Regions from separate parts of the Vallitalea maricola genome, predicted to be linked through region 3. Evidence: riboswitches for the same ligand, from Rfam matches in the RefSeq annotation. Region 3 holds a riboswitch; each other region holds the start of a gene.
What was found. A riboswitch is a leader RNA that binds a small molecule or an ion and turns the genes downstream of it on or off. The one in region 3 is predicted to bind cyclic di-GMP.
Positions count from the first base shown of each region.

Region 1: another riboswitch for cyclic di-GMP. It lies ahead of AACQ14_RS09190 (uroporphyrinogen decarboxylase/cobalamine-independent methonine synthase family protein); the one in region 3 lies ahead of AACQ14_RS05075 (transglutaminase-like domain-containing protein).
Region 2: another riboswitch for cyclic di-GMP. It lies ahead of AACQ14_RS00400 (hypothetical protein); the one in region 3 lies ahead of AACQ14_RS05075 (transglutaminase-like domain-containing protein).

Region 1 is NZ_BTPU01000027.1:98,456-103,378, reverse strand. It holds gene AACQ14_RS09195 (hypothetical protein) at 136-495, opposite strand; gene AACQ14_RS09190 (uroporphyrinogen decarboxylase/cobalamine-independent methonine synthase family protein) at 532-1,308, opposite strand; cyclic di-GMP riboswitch class I at 1,523-1,608, opposite strand; gene AACQ14_RS09185 (hypothetical protein) at 1,849-2,124, shown strand; gene AACQ14_RS09180 (undecaprenyl-diphosphate phosphatase) at 2,169-2,993, opposite strand; gene AACQ14_RS09175 (ATP-binding cassette domain-containing protein) at 3,188-4,240, opposite strand; gene AACQ14_RS09170 (GTP-binding protein) at 4,230-4,923, opposite strand, start outside.
Region 2 is NZ_BTPU01000001.1:103,447-108,369, reverse strand. It holds gene AACQ14_RS00400 (hypothetical protein) at 1-1,717, opposite strand, end outside; cyclic di-GMP riboswitch class I at 2,004-2,085, opposite strand; gene AACQ14_RS00395 (S-layer homology domain-containing protein) at 2,245-4,515, opposite strand; gene AACQ14_RS00390 (S-layer homology domain-containing protein) at 4,621-4,923, opposite strand, start outside.
Region 3 is NZ_BTPU01000015.1:1,260-6,182, forward strand. It holds partial or broken gene AACQ14_RS05055 (S-layer homology domain-containing protein) at 1-371, shown strand, start outside; gene AACQ14_RS05060 (BlaI/MecI/CopY family transcriptional regulator) at 606-983, shown strand; gene AACQ14_RS05065 (BlaR1 family beta-lactam sensor/signal transducer) at 996-2,792, shown strand; gene AACQ14_RS05070 (MBL fold metallo-hydrolase) at 2,815-3,669, shown strand; cyclic di-GMP riboswitch class I at 3,799-3,887, shown strand; cyclic di-GMP riboswitch class I at 3,920-4,004, shown strand; cyclic di-GMP riboswitch class I at 4,030-4,109, shown strand; gene AACQ14_RS05075 (transglutaminase-like domain-containing protein) at 4,102-4,908, shown strand.

The DNA.
Region 1 (4,923 bases), on a different contig from region 3:
TCTTTTGTGCCTATAATAATATCCACTAATCTTATTATGAACACTATAACCAATTTCATTCAAAGCAAAAAATAAATCCAGAGTAAAATACTTAATTCCCTGGATTTACCATCTATACTTGTTATTTAACAAATATTATAGACTATTAATTACGTCTTCGGGTGTATTAACTACTTCAAATTTATCAACAAATTCTTTTCCACCAAGTCTTCTTATTTGTGACATAGCAATAACTGAATCAAGTTTTACATAATATCTCTTTTTGAATGGTGTATCCAAGTATTTTTTTAATGCTTCTGTTAATACTTCTCCTACTTCTGGTGTAGAAGTTGATTGTTTTCTTGCATCTACTAAAAATACATAATCCTTAACATTAATCATTTTTAATTTACTTTCATAATCTTTCATACAATCTTTAGCTTCATCAATTGTGAACATTCCCTCAGCTACTAAAGATACTAATTTCTTACTTGAATTTACCTCAATTTTATACATGTGTATACCTCCTATTAAATGTTTTGTTATTTAATATTAAATATCATATTCTGGGTCAAGGGCTTTATAGAATAATTTACAATCCAAGGATTTTTCAGGTGGTATATCTTTAAAATGTTCTGTCTCAGCATATTTTGTATGGATAAGTATTCCTTTTTCATCATGAACAAGTTTAAACTTAAAATATTTTGAGATTAATGTAGCAGATTTGATATTGGTAGCTTCAAGAAACATACCTTTATAACCTCTTTTTATTGCATCATCCTGACAGATTCTCACTAAGTCTTTTGCTATTTCTTTCTTTAGCTTATCTGATTTTACACCAATCATAAACATATGTACAAAATCATTCTTTTTAATTTTTTTATCTGTTTTGTAATAAATAGTATCCAAAAACCTCTTATCAAGAACTTCAAGTAATTCACAGATTTTATTCATGGGCTCTAAATTATCTGTAAATGGAGGCACCTCTTCATCTGGATCAAAGTCTTCACATGCTAATACACCTATGATTTTATTATTTTTTCTGTTTATAGCTATATAACACAATCCTTGTTCTACAACATTTTTCATGTAACTATAAACAAATTCATTAAAATCATCAATAGATAAGTGAACAGCCTGTACCATCGGTTCAGATATTGTTTCTTCTTTTACTGTTATCCCTGCAAAAGTTTCAGCAAGACATTTTGCTGCTTCAGCGATCAGCTCTTCATTTTTACCATCCAATCGCTTATACTCTAATTCTATATTTAATTGTTCCAAAAATTTTACTAAAAATACTTTATCATAAAAAACATCATTTTTTTTCATTATATCCCCTCTTTCAACTATTAATTAACAAATAAAATAATTTCATCAAGAAAAATGATAAAATATACTATATTTTATGGCAGGAAGATTCCTTTAATATAAAAAAGGTAACTTGTTACACTCCACATAACATTTCATATAACGTTTTTAGTCAATGAAAAAAATGTGACAAAAAAAACAGCTACTATTAATAGTGACTGCCATCAAATTATTATACGGCAACCTGGCAGTCCTAGGATATAATCCCTTAGACCCATAGCTTTGCGTCCCTATTTTTCAATAGGTTTGCTATTTTCTAAATAAAACAATATTTAATACTGTACTTATTATAACATAATTATTCTTTACTTTCAATTTATTTTAAATACAAAAGATTCCCGATTACTTATTTTTGTAATTTAAACTCATATCCTCGCTCTGGCTTTTAGAATGCTGAGAAAAGAATTTCCCTACAAAAAAAGCATTTTTCCCAAAATCAATTATAGTATTAAGTAAATAATTTCATCAATCTTAGCAAAACATAACTAAGAGGTGATGAAAATGGAAGATACAACTGTAATAGATAATGAGGTTTATTATAATGTTAGTAATAGACTGTTTCAATTTGCTGAAACAGAAGACGATTATAATAGAATAATGAAAACAGCTACTCACTGGTTATGTGAAGCATCTGGACGTAATTTTACAAAAGACCTTTTATATCCTTTATCAAGTAACGGCTACATCATTAATGATGAAGGTATAGCGACAAAAGAATGGGAAATAGCTGAAGGTGTTTTAGTCAAAAAACAAACTGAAGGATTAGATCGTGTATAAAAAACAAAGCATGACAAGGGAATACTCCCCTTATCATGCTATTTTTATTTAAATATTGTAAAATATAGGATTACAATGATTCCTAACACTATTCTGTACCAACCGAATACTTTGAAGTCATGTTTTTTGATATATCCTACTAGGAATTTGATTGCTAATATTGAAACTACAAAAGCAACTATCATTCCTGTTAGAAGAACCAATAATTCTAGACTTGTAAATGCAAAACCGAATTTCATGATCTTGATTAAACTTGCACCAAACATAACTGGCATAGCCAAGAAAAAGGTAAATTCAGCAGCTACAGTTCTTGATGTTCCTATAAGTATTGCTCCTAATATGGTTACTCCAGAACGTGAAGTTCCTGGAATTAGTGATAATACTTGAAATAAACCTATTATAAGTGCTGTCTGATACGTAAGCTCAGAGATATCATTAACTTTACAAGTTCTGCCTTTGTTCCATTTCTCTATGATAATAAATAAAATACCATATAATATCAATGTAATAGTAACTGTCTGATAGTTATAGAATAATTCATCCATCTTATCGTCAAATAATACACCTACTATTCCTGCTGGAATACATGCAATGACAATCTTTACCCACAAAAGAATAGTATCTTTTTTAATAAATTGTCTTTGTTTAAATGAGAAGGGAAAAATCTTCTTCCAATAAATAACCACAACTGCCATTATTGCCCCTAGCTGAATTACTACGAAAAACATTTCCTTAAAAGCTTCCGACATATTCAACTTAAGAAATTCATCAACTAGAATCATATGACCTGTACTACTTATTGGCAACCATTCTGTAACTCCCTCAACGATACCAATAATCAACGCTTTAAATATCTCAATAATATCCATATAAAAAACTTCCTCCTGCGTAAATAGCTTATTCTATGTTGTAAAAATAATACATTTCTTCAATTATACATTAAATCAAGGCACATGCGCAATAAGATAAACATTAAAAAACCCTTAAGTTTATTAATATTCTATAAAAAAAAGAAGCCACGCCTCGTTCCGCAGCAACTTTTCTATAAGATAAATAGTTCTTATCAATGGATACTTTCATAAACATTCATATTACTAATATTATCATTATAATTAATTATTTCTCCCTTTCTGAGGGAAGTTCTTAATCCTTTAATGACTTTATCCATCTTTTCTAATTCTTGCAGCATAGCTTTTTCTTCTTTTCCTGTTTCTATAACCTTATATATACCACCGTTTTTTATAACTATTCTCTTATTAGCCATAAGTGCCAGACTTGGGTCATGAGTTGCCATTAATACTATCTTTTCTTTGCTTACAAGGAGACCCAGTGCTTTTTTTCTATCAATTCCAGCATTCTCAATTTCATCTATTAACACAATAGGAGATGTACTTAGAATAGCTGTGTCCGCTATCATCAAAGCTCTAGATTGTCCACCACTTAAACTGGTGATAGGAGTATTAAGGTCAAAAGCTTCTCCTGCTAGATTATTAGCAGCTTCAATAATCTTTTTTATTACTTCTTTTTCATTTTCAACCATACGACTTTTTGCATGAAGTTCAAGAAATTCGCTAACAGTTAAATCCATTACAAAATTCATGTTCTGTGATAGCTGTGCCACCAATTTATTACCTGAAGAAAACCTCCATTTTTTATCTGGTTTTTCACCATTAATTAGAATGGCTCGGCCTGTTGGAGTATCTTCATTAGCTGTCCATTCTATATCAGCTAATAATCTACTTTTACCTGAACCCGTTGGACCAACAATAGATATTATCTCACTTTTATTTATAGTGATATTATCAAAATTTTCTTTTTGTCCAGATTTATCATGTCCAGCTATAATTGTTAATGAATTAACTGCTTTTTCTTCTTTTATGCCTAGAAAATCCAGCATGGTATTGATATATACGATTATATCATCAATCAATTTTGTTGTGTCTATAGCCCATTCTTCTCTTTCTTCCTCAGAAAAATGTTCTAGGAAACTTATAAAAGTCTCATTTCTATAATCATCAACATCCAGTTTATTATCTGCAAAGAAGGATATAATAAAGGGATATTTATTTTCTATTTCATTAATTGTCAATTCATTAAGTTTTTCTCTATTTATCATCGTCATCACCTAATTTCATTTTTCTTACATTACCCATTTGATAATCCTCACCGATTCTAGTTTCACCTAAACAGTATGAACAAAGTGCTGATGGCATTGAGAATCTTAATTTTTTACCTTTTACTGTACTTGTATCAGTTTCTTCGTCATATAATAGAGTACTTAATTCAAATGCGCCTTGTCCAGTCAACCCATTGATATGCATTGTAACTGCTTTTGGATTAACAGAATTAACTCTTGAAGAAAACACTTCCCTCTCTGCTTGTGATACAATGTCACCTTTGGTGATTACAACTATATCAGCAGATTTTAACATTGGCCCTATTTTCTTAGGAGTATTTATCCCACTAAGATTATCTATTACACAAATTGCTTTGATATCCTTGATATATGGTGAACAACGATTACAAAGTCCTGCACTCTCAGTAATGAGTAAATCCAAGTTTTCTTTTATACCCCACTTAACAACTTCTTCAATGTTACTGACAAAGTAATGGTCAGGGCAAAGAGAGCCAGACAAACCTTTCTTAACAGGTATTCCTGCTTTTTTATATAATATATCATCATCTGTATAGAGACAGTCAAATTTTACTACACCTACTGATAATCCTCTTTTTTGAAGAGCGCCTATTGTTTTAAGAATTACTGATGTCTTACCTGAAGATGGAGGTCCGGAAATAGTA
Region 2 (4,923 bases), on a different contig from region 3:
ACTTCATGGTTACATCTATTGTATTAAGTACAGGAGCATCTAACCATACATTAGAAACACTTACTTTGATATTTTGTGTAGCTGAATCTAGTATTGTTTGAGGATCATCATTATATTGATCTACTAAATCAAACTCTAGATTTTTTGAATAAGTTTTACTACTAACATCAAATACATAATTATTATCTAATTCAGTTTTAGTACTTGGTATAGTTATTATATCTTGAACAGTGTTAGGGAAATTATTCTCGGCAAATAATGGAGTGCTAGTATTATGCCTATATACCTTAACCTCATTTAAACTATTACCGCCATTATCACCACTAACCACATTGTAACTGAATTCTAGATTAACGTTGTCACCTACTTCATACACATCTTTATCTGGTGATATATTTAATGCGGCTTCCAATGGATTATCCTTTGGATCATGTCCATGACCTACTATTCCTGCAAAACTTCCATCTGCTGGATAGTAGTCTTTATCATATACCTGTTCCTTAGAATCAAACACTACGTCTATAATCTCTTTTTGGTTAATAGTAATATCCATATTCTTAAATTGATTTTGTGGCTCATATCCTTGATAAGAATATGCCTTTAGATTAACAGAAGTACCCTCTTCATATATTGCACTATATCCATTATCTACTTTGGTACCATCAATATATACTTCTCCTAGTGAATTATCATAATTTACAGTAAGTGAATATATGGTTTCAACTATTGGAGTAGCTTCATATCTTCTATTCTTCTTAACTTTATAATCAACATCTGTATTAAATAATGTTGGTCTTCTTCCTATACGTATATCACTTTTACTAAAAATTGATTCAGAACCATTACTAGTGTCTGTTATTTTCCAACCTACAATTCTATGACTTTCGTCATTAGCTGTAGCTGTTAACTTATATCTATAATTTTGTTCTTTTTCAACTCTGATATCAGCACCACTTACTTGATTTACTGCTAATGTAGCAGATTTATTAATTATCCAACTAATAATATACTCATTTTCATTTAGCATTATAGCGGATAACATATCCATATCTCTGCTAGCACTTTCTAGTTCATCTAAATCCTCTGATTGATCTAGTTTATCCCCTGACTCACTTGGATTTTCTCCTGGGTCTGCTGGGTTTTCAGCTGGTTCTTCTGGGTTTTCCACTGGTTCTTCTGGATTCTCCACTGGTTCTTCTGGATTTTCCACTGGTTCTCCTGGATTTTCAGCTGGTTCTTCTGGATTTTCCACTGGCTCTCCTGGATTTTCCACTGGCTCTCCTGGATTTTCCACTGGTTCTTCTGGATTTTCCACTGGCTCTCCTGGGTTTTCCACTGGCTCTCCTGGATTTTCCACTGGCTCTCCTGGATTTTCCACTGGTTCTTCTGGATTCTCCACTGGTTCTCCTGGGTTTTCCACTGGCTCTCCTGGGTTTTCCACTGGTTCTTCTGGATTCTCCACTGGCTCTTCTGGATTTTCAGCTGGTTCTTCTGGATTTTCCACTGGCTCCCCTGAATTTTCAGCTGGCTCTTCTGGATTTTCCACTGGCTCTCCTGGATTTTCCACTGGCTCTCCTGTATTTTCTGTTACATTTTCTGATATTATAATATTACCAGTTAAATCTTGTTGTTCTGTTTGAGCATATACTAAATTACTCGTTAAGTACATGAAAGCAAACAAAAACACTAACGATTTCTTTAAAAACTTCTTTTTCAACTAATCACCTCTTATAATAGTTTTCTGTCCTTCTTTCTTATAGAGGTAGGCTCTCTGTTTTCAGCCTCGTTTTTTTTGGAACGTGGTTAACCTTATGAAAATCATTATCAGTCTTATCTTGAATATAATATTGTCAACATGATGATATTTATTATTATGTTGTTAATATTAAAATATATTACAAATAAAGCAATATTGCTTTATTATTTTCCGAATCTAATAATTATAAAATTATATAATTCTAGTTTTTGACAAAATAAAAACTGCTTTGAATATATATATGATTCAAAGCAGCCGAACTGTCATAGTATTTACCTTAGACTCTAGCTTTGCGTCCTTACTTTTCAGTAAGTTTGCCCTTATATTTAATTTTACAATTTAATAATATCATTAGATGTTTATATAGTCAATACATAATATATGTTTTTCTAATATTATATTTAAAACAAATTTCAACTTTATATTAATAATATATTTGTGAAATAAAAAACCCAATAACCATACGTTATTGGGATATATAATAACTTTTAATTTCCTGAAGTAACTTCCATAGAATATTTACCATCTTTATTATCTGTTTCATTTTTTCCATAATCAATTAATTTAGAAAATGTTATTTTATAGTCTTTTTCAAGATTTAAAACATCAAAGTTTAGTGTAATTGTATTTTCATCTATATAATTTGCACCTATAGGTATCTTACTGTATTCTACGCCATTTTCTACATATATTAATTTGTAATTTGACGCTAGCACATTATTAATATTAAAATCAATTTCTTTATTAAATCCTATTTTGATAGTCTTATCTCCAATTATTTTGGCTTCATTGATAAAAATATCAACTGAATTACTGGACGTGAAATTAAATTGATTTGTTTTTATTACATGTTGTACATTACCCATGGTGTCCTTTAATGTAATAGCTCTTAATTTATAAGATTGGGATTGTTTCAATTTTTTATCTTTTGATAAATAAATCTTTATCATATGCGAATCTTTTTCATTGTCATAATAGACTGCTGTTGGTATAGCCATAAATGATGGTGTAGTAATACCTTGTATTTGGTAATTACTAGCTATCTTAGCATATTCTTCATCAAGTGGTTTACTAATATAAGCTATTATTGTATTTTCATCAACTGGTAAAACAGCTTCTATTTCAATATCTTTAACAGTATAATAATTTCCAGTAAATAAATATTCTTTATCATAGATTGAAAATTGGTTTGTTACATCTGTCATATGATTAATTAGTACTTTGTATTCTTTGTTAACCAAAATAACTGAATTAATAGTTAATCGTACAGCTTTCCCCGCATCAACACCTTCTTGCAGTACTTCAGCTTTATCAATTTTAATTGGAGTATTATTATAGTCTGTTATATAATAACTGAATACTTGTTTTGCTATTTTAGGGTTAATCTCTTTATTAAAATTAAGTTGTATAGTACGATTATTTACTGGTAAACAGCTTTCAACACTAAAAATATCATTTTGTAATACTGATGCTTTAAATTTTACTGAGTCCCCATCACCTTTATTCAATCCAACTCCATAAGTACTAGACAATTGTCCATTAACATCTAAATTGAAATATTCTTCTTCTGTAAATACATAACTTTTAAAAAATATTGAAACGCCATTATTACAAGTAGATAATTTGTTTATTAAAATATTAGTATTATCACCTTTAATAATTTCTGCTCCATCTTTTTCAATAGTGTAAAAAGCTGATTGTAAAGCATTATCATTTATTGGATGTGTAAAATAAACATAAATAATATTATTACTTATAGCTTCTACTTTACTTATTCTGAAGAAATCGGATACTAATTCATCAGCACGAAATCCCATAAAATTAGTATTTAAAGTATTTGCTGGATTTCCATTAGTATCTATAACCTTATCCACTAACATAATGTATTCTTCGTCCATTTTCTGGTCTTCTGAAGTTTTGATAATATACGTATCTGTTGACTCTTTTTTACTTATGTCTTGTATTGGTAGAATTTCTGTAGTACCACTAGCCTCATATATTAATATATTCTCAAGTGTAATAGGTTGTATATGTTCGTTAAAAGTGACTTCTATAGTAGTTGAATTTTTTGCAATAACACTTGAAATTTTTGTTTCTAATTCATCTTCTATTAATTCATACTCTATTGCATCTGATTTAGATATCATAGCATTATCAACAAATGCTTGAGCCATTCTGACTTTAGTCTTATTGTTTTTCATTTGAAGAGTACGATAAATAATATCAGCTACTTCTCCTCTAGTAAAATTGGTATCTTCTTTGTGTCCATTTGAATAACTAAGGTCAGATACTAATCCTATACCATATGCTTTAGAAAAAACATTGTTCCATGTAAAGTCTTCATTATATTTATATCCTAAAGACGTCAAAATAAGTTTAAAAAATGCTTTTTCACCTAATTTATCCTTAGGTTTAAATGTACCATCTTTATATCCATTTATAATATCTTTTTGAACGCAATAACCTATATAAGGAGCAAACCATTGGTTTTGAGGTACATCTATAAAACCAGTATTGTTATATTTTTCTTTATTATTTGTAACTTCTTGTTCTTCACCTAAAAGTCGAACTATAAAAGCAGCTGCTTCACTTCTGGATAATTGTCCCTCAAGATTCAAACTATTTCCATTACCCTTAAGAATCTCCAATTTGGTCAAAACGTTAATCTTATTTACGTTATTATTGATAGCATATATATTATGACTAGTAGATAAAATCATACATAAAACTAATAATAATGCACTAATTTTTTTTGTCATAAAAACCGTCCTTTCTTCATTAGTTATTTATGATTATTTTGTCGTTGAAATATAAAAACCATAGGTAGAAACATAGGTTCAACCTATGATTTTATTTATTATTTACTACTGTTCTATTGAAGATGATACTTCTCTGGTAGTAAATTGATTTGAGAAATTTACTAAATTACTTATTTTCACATTATATTTTGTATTCATATCAATATTACTAAATTTAACTGATACTGTTTTGCTATCAATAAAGTTGATATTTGAAGCTGTTATAGTTTTTGTGGTATCAGATTCAGTATATTCTAATTTAAATTTTGAAGCATTATTGGCTGATTGATTAATTTCTTTGTTAAATTTTATGAATACAGTATCATTTGCAATAAATTTACATTCTGTAATACCAATATCTCCAGATTC
Region 3 (4,923 bases):
GATCTGAAATAGCAGTTGTATTCTCAGCATATTGGGATTATGTTGGTGCAGAAGTAAAAGATGACGAAAGTATCTTTACAGATATTTCAGGACATTGGGCACAATCATATATAAATAAATTATATAATGCTGGAGTAGTAAAAGGCTTTGAAGATAAAACATTTAGACCTGATACCGATACTGCTAGAGAGCAAATAGTAATTATGATCAATAAGATTATAGCTAGACCTAAATTAGATACAGTAAATCCTTCGTTTAGTGATGTATCTAATGACCATTGGGCATATGGAGATATTGAAGCTGCATCAGTAAAATTTAACAAAGAAGAAAATAATGAAGAAGAGAATCAAGATAGTGGAGATCAGCAATAAGACATAATATGAAATAGTAAATGAACAAAAAAATAATCATTTATTTTAAGGACTTAGTCAATAGGCTAAGTCCTTTTGGCGGTTAAATAAATTATATTATAAGCTTAAACTGGTAGTAAAAGGGGTTTTAAATTATTAGAATAAACAGTTGACATACAAGTATTACAGGTGTAATATATAACTTGAGAAACTATTACATATGTAATAGTTTGAGAAAAGAAAGAGGATGATTATATGGAACAAAATACTCAAATATCAGGTGCAGAATGGAAAATAATGAATATACTTTGGTCGACTTCACCCCTTACAGCGAATGAAATAATTAATCATTTGGGTAATCATGTCAATTGGAATGATAGAACCATAAGAACATTAATAAATAGATTATTGAAAAAGCAAGCAATTTCATTTGATAAAAAGGGCAGAGAATACTTATATTACCCTATTGTTAACGAAGATGAATGTAAAAGAAAAGAAAACAAAAATTTCTTGAACCGTGTTTATAATGGCACTTTCAGCTTGATGTTTGCAAAATTTTTGGAAGATGAGGCATTTAGTAAGGATGAAATAAATGATTTGAAAAAGATTCTTAACGAAAAGACGGAAAAATAAGGAGGTTAGATATTGTTTAATTTACATGAGTTGACTATTCAAATATTTCATTCATCAATAATAATAAGTATTGTCATCTTGATTATTCTTAGCATAAAAACCATATTTAAAAATAGATTAGGAGCAATGTGGCATTATTCCATATGGTATATACTTATATTAAGGATGGTGTTGATAGAATCTGTTGAAACCAGTTTTAGTTTTTTTAATATATATAATTACTTATTAAATAAGAAAAGCGATATTGCCATTATCACCAATGATACATTATTAGAACCTCTTGGAAATAGTAATATGCTTAATCAACCAACAAATATTTCAGGTGATTACGCAATATCTATGACACAGAATCAATTGACATTCTTATATGATAAAGGGACTATGGTTTGGTTAATAGGTGTTTTACTAATATCAATAATTATAATAAGTTATAATTTATACTTAAATTTTAGATTAAGACGTGAATATGAAATTAATGTAGATGAAAATATAAAGATGATTGTGGAAGATTGCAAGCTAAAGATGAAGGTAGATAAAAAAATAGGTATTGCTGAAAGTAATTTGTTCAAAACACCCATATTGTTAGGTGTTCTTAAACCAATGTTAGTATTCCCAAAAGCTATCTTACAGGATTTAACATCAAAGGAACTGGAATACATTATCCTACACGAACTAGCACATTATAAAAGAAAGGATATTATAAAGAATTGGATCTGTGTTATGTTACAGGTTATTCATTGGTTTAATCCATTGGTCAGCTATGGATTTTATAAAATGCGTCAGGATTGTGAAGTTGCTTGCGATGCATATGTCCTTTCTCATTTGGAATCACATGAATATAAGGATTATGGTAATACAATAATTACTATGATTGAAAAAATATCTTTTTCTTCATCCATCCCTGGAATAGTAGGATTTAGTAACAAAAAAACAAATATTAAAACTCGCATTCATAGTATTGCAGAATTTAAAAAGGAGAAAAAAACAACAAAAATCAAAAAAGCAATAGTTTTTGTAGTATTAGCATGTATCTTATTAAGCAATAGACAGAATGTAATGGGTTACGAAGAGTCAGAATTACCTATAAATATAATAGATGAACACTTAAAAGAATATTTTGATAAATATGATGGGACATTTGTTATGTTAAATGAGAATGAAGACAATTATTACATTTATAATTCTTATAAGGCTCAACAGCGTATGGTACCATTGTCCACTTTTAAGATAGTTATTGCTGTAACGGCTCTTGAAGAGGGTATCATAAAAGACGGAATGTCAGAGTTGATATGGGATGGAACGAAATATCCTTATGATATATGGAACATGAATCATAACTTAAAAACTGGGATGAAATTTTCTGTTAATTGGTATTTTGAAAAGTTAAGTAGAGATATAGGTAAAGAAATAATGACAGACGTGATTAAGAATATTAATTACGGTAATGAAATTGGTTGGGGAGGGATAGAAAGTATTATAAATGGTAAATTAGCATTAAAGATTTCACCTATAGAACAAGTCGAATTTCTTAAAAAAACACATAATTACGAAATACCCTTTAAGAAAGAAAACATAGATACGGTAAAAGAAGTTATAAAATTATCACAAAAAGAGAATAGTGTTTTGGCTGGAAAAACAGGAACATTGATTTCAAATGAACATGAAATCAATGGATGGTTTATTGGTTATGTGGAAAAAAATAATAACGTATACTATTTTGCGGTTAACATTGAAGGCGATAGTGATGCAAATGGTGTTAACGCTCGCAAAATAGCGCTAAAAATATTAAATGATAAAGGGATATACTAAGAATAATGAGGGAGAATTTTATATGAAAAAATTTTTTGTATTAGTAATGATGATAGTAATAATGGTTACCGCTGGATGCAGTGCTAAAAAGGATGACTATATTTATAAGCTAGATATTGATGATGAAGTTAATATTGATGATAGTTTGACCATTAAAGAAATTAAGAAGGGGGTTTTAGTAGTAAATCATAAATTTCCATGGGATGGAAATTCTATGATTATTGAAATGAAAAATGGTGATGTAGCCCTAATTGATACACCTTATGAAAACGAAGCAACCAGAAAGATTATTGAGTGGGTCCGAGAACGAGCAGGTCAAGAGGTTAAATTTATAGAAATAAATACTGGTTTCCACTTTGACAATTTAGGTGGAAATAAATATCTTGCTGAACAAGATATTAAGATTATAGGAACATCAAAAACGGTAAATATGGTTAAAGAAAGAGGAGAAGATGCTAGAAAGCTTTTTTTAGATTGGCTAAAAGATCCTGAATTGAAAAAATATTATGATGTTTACACTAAACTTGAGTATATAGAGCCTACTGAAATAGTTAATATAGATATTGATGAGGAAATGGAAATTGTTTTTGGAGATGAAAAATTAGTACTTTATTATCCACAAGAATCCCATTCTCCTGACAACATTGTCGTTTATTACCCTAGTAAAAAAGTATTGTTTGGTGGTTGTATGGTGAAATCAGCTGAATCAGAAAACTTAGGTAATACAGCAGATGCAAATATTATGGGATGGTCAGAAAGCATAAAGAAATTAAAAAGAAAGTATAGTGAAAAAAGTGTTGATGTAATTGTTCCTGGTCATGGTGAAGTAGGCGATTATTCTTTGTTAGAAAATACTGAGAATCTATTAGAGCAATGAATCAGATTAACTTAGTGCTATCTATTGTTTATTAGATGTAATATATAAAGAAATATTTACCAAATTAACAATATGTGATATAATATCAATGAGAGGGTAGTCAAAGAGTCGGCAGTATTGACCGTATTATTCTGTAAATCGTAAAGCATATGAAAATATGTGACACAAAGCTATAGGGTCTAAGGCTTAATTATAAGCTATGATAGCCAGTTACCAGAGGAAGACTTTGATTACCTAGTAGTCAAATCTTTTCTCGAAGTGGCAAATTCAGTGAAAGCTGAAGACGCAAAACTAAAGGGCCTAAGTCAAAAATGATATGGCAGCCAGTTACCGAAAGAAGAGTTTTATTACTTTTCTTTCCCACGAATATGGCAAACCTATCGTGAGGTAGGGACGCAAAACTATAGGGTCTTCATATATGAAGATAGCCAGATGCCGAAGGGAGAGTTACAACTGAAAAAAATAGTATTAACTTTTATAGTTGCATTAATTTTTGTAGCATTAGCTGGGACAACCGCTTTTGCTAAGAGTGAAATTATAAAGGTCAATGCTGATAACGGCACAGTAAGTATCAATTATGATACTACTAATTATTCTGACTTAAAAGTTGTCGTGAAGAAGGGTTCGGATAAATATATCTATAACCTTAATTCTTCAAATGAAGAGCTACCATTACAAATGGGCAATGGTGAGTATACTGTAGGAATATATAAAAGAGCTGATGGTAACAAGTACAAATTGTTAACATCTAGTAAAGTACATAATGATACAACTAATAATACAGTATTCTTAGCAAGTGTTCAGAATGTACATTGGACAAGCGATTCAAAAGCAGCTATTCTAGCTAAAGAACTAACTAAAGATGCCAAGACTGACAGAGAGAAAATAGAAGTTATATATAATTACATAATCGATAATGTTAAATATGATGATGAAAAAGCAAAGAATGTTAGTAGCAGATATTTACCTTCAACTAATGAAACGTTAGCTAGTGAAAAAGGAATATGCTACGATTATGCTTCTCTATTTGCAGTTATGCTTAGAAGCCTTAACATTCCTACAAAGCTTGTTCATGGCGATAGTAATTTCACTTCTGTCTATCATGCTTGGAATGAAGTGTTAGTTGATAACAATTGGATAGTTGTAGACACTACCATTGATGCAGCATATAAATCAGAAGGTGTAAAAGTTTCTTATGAAAAAGATCCTTCAGATTATAGTGCTAAAAAGGTATTTTAATAATGAATAATATTT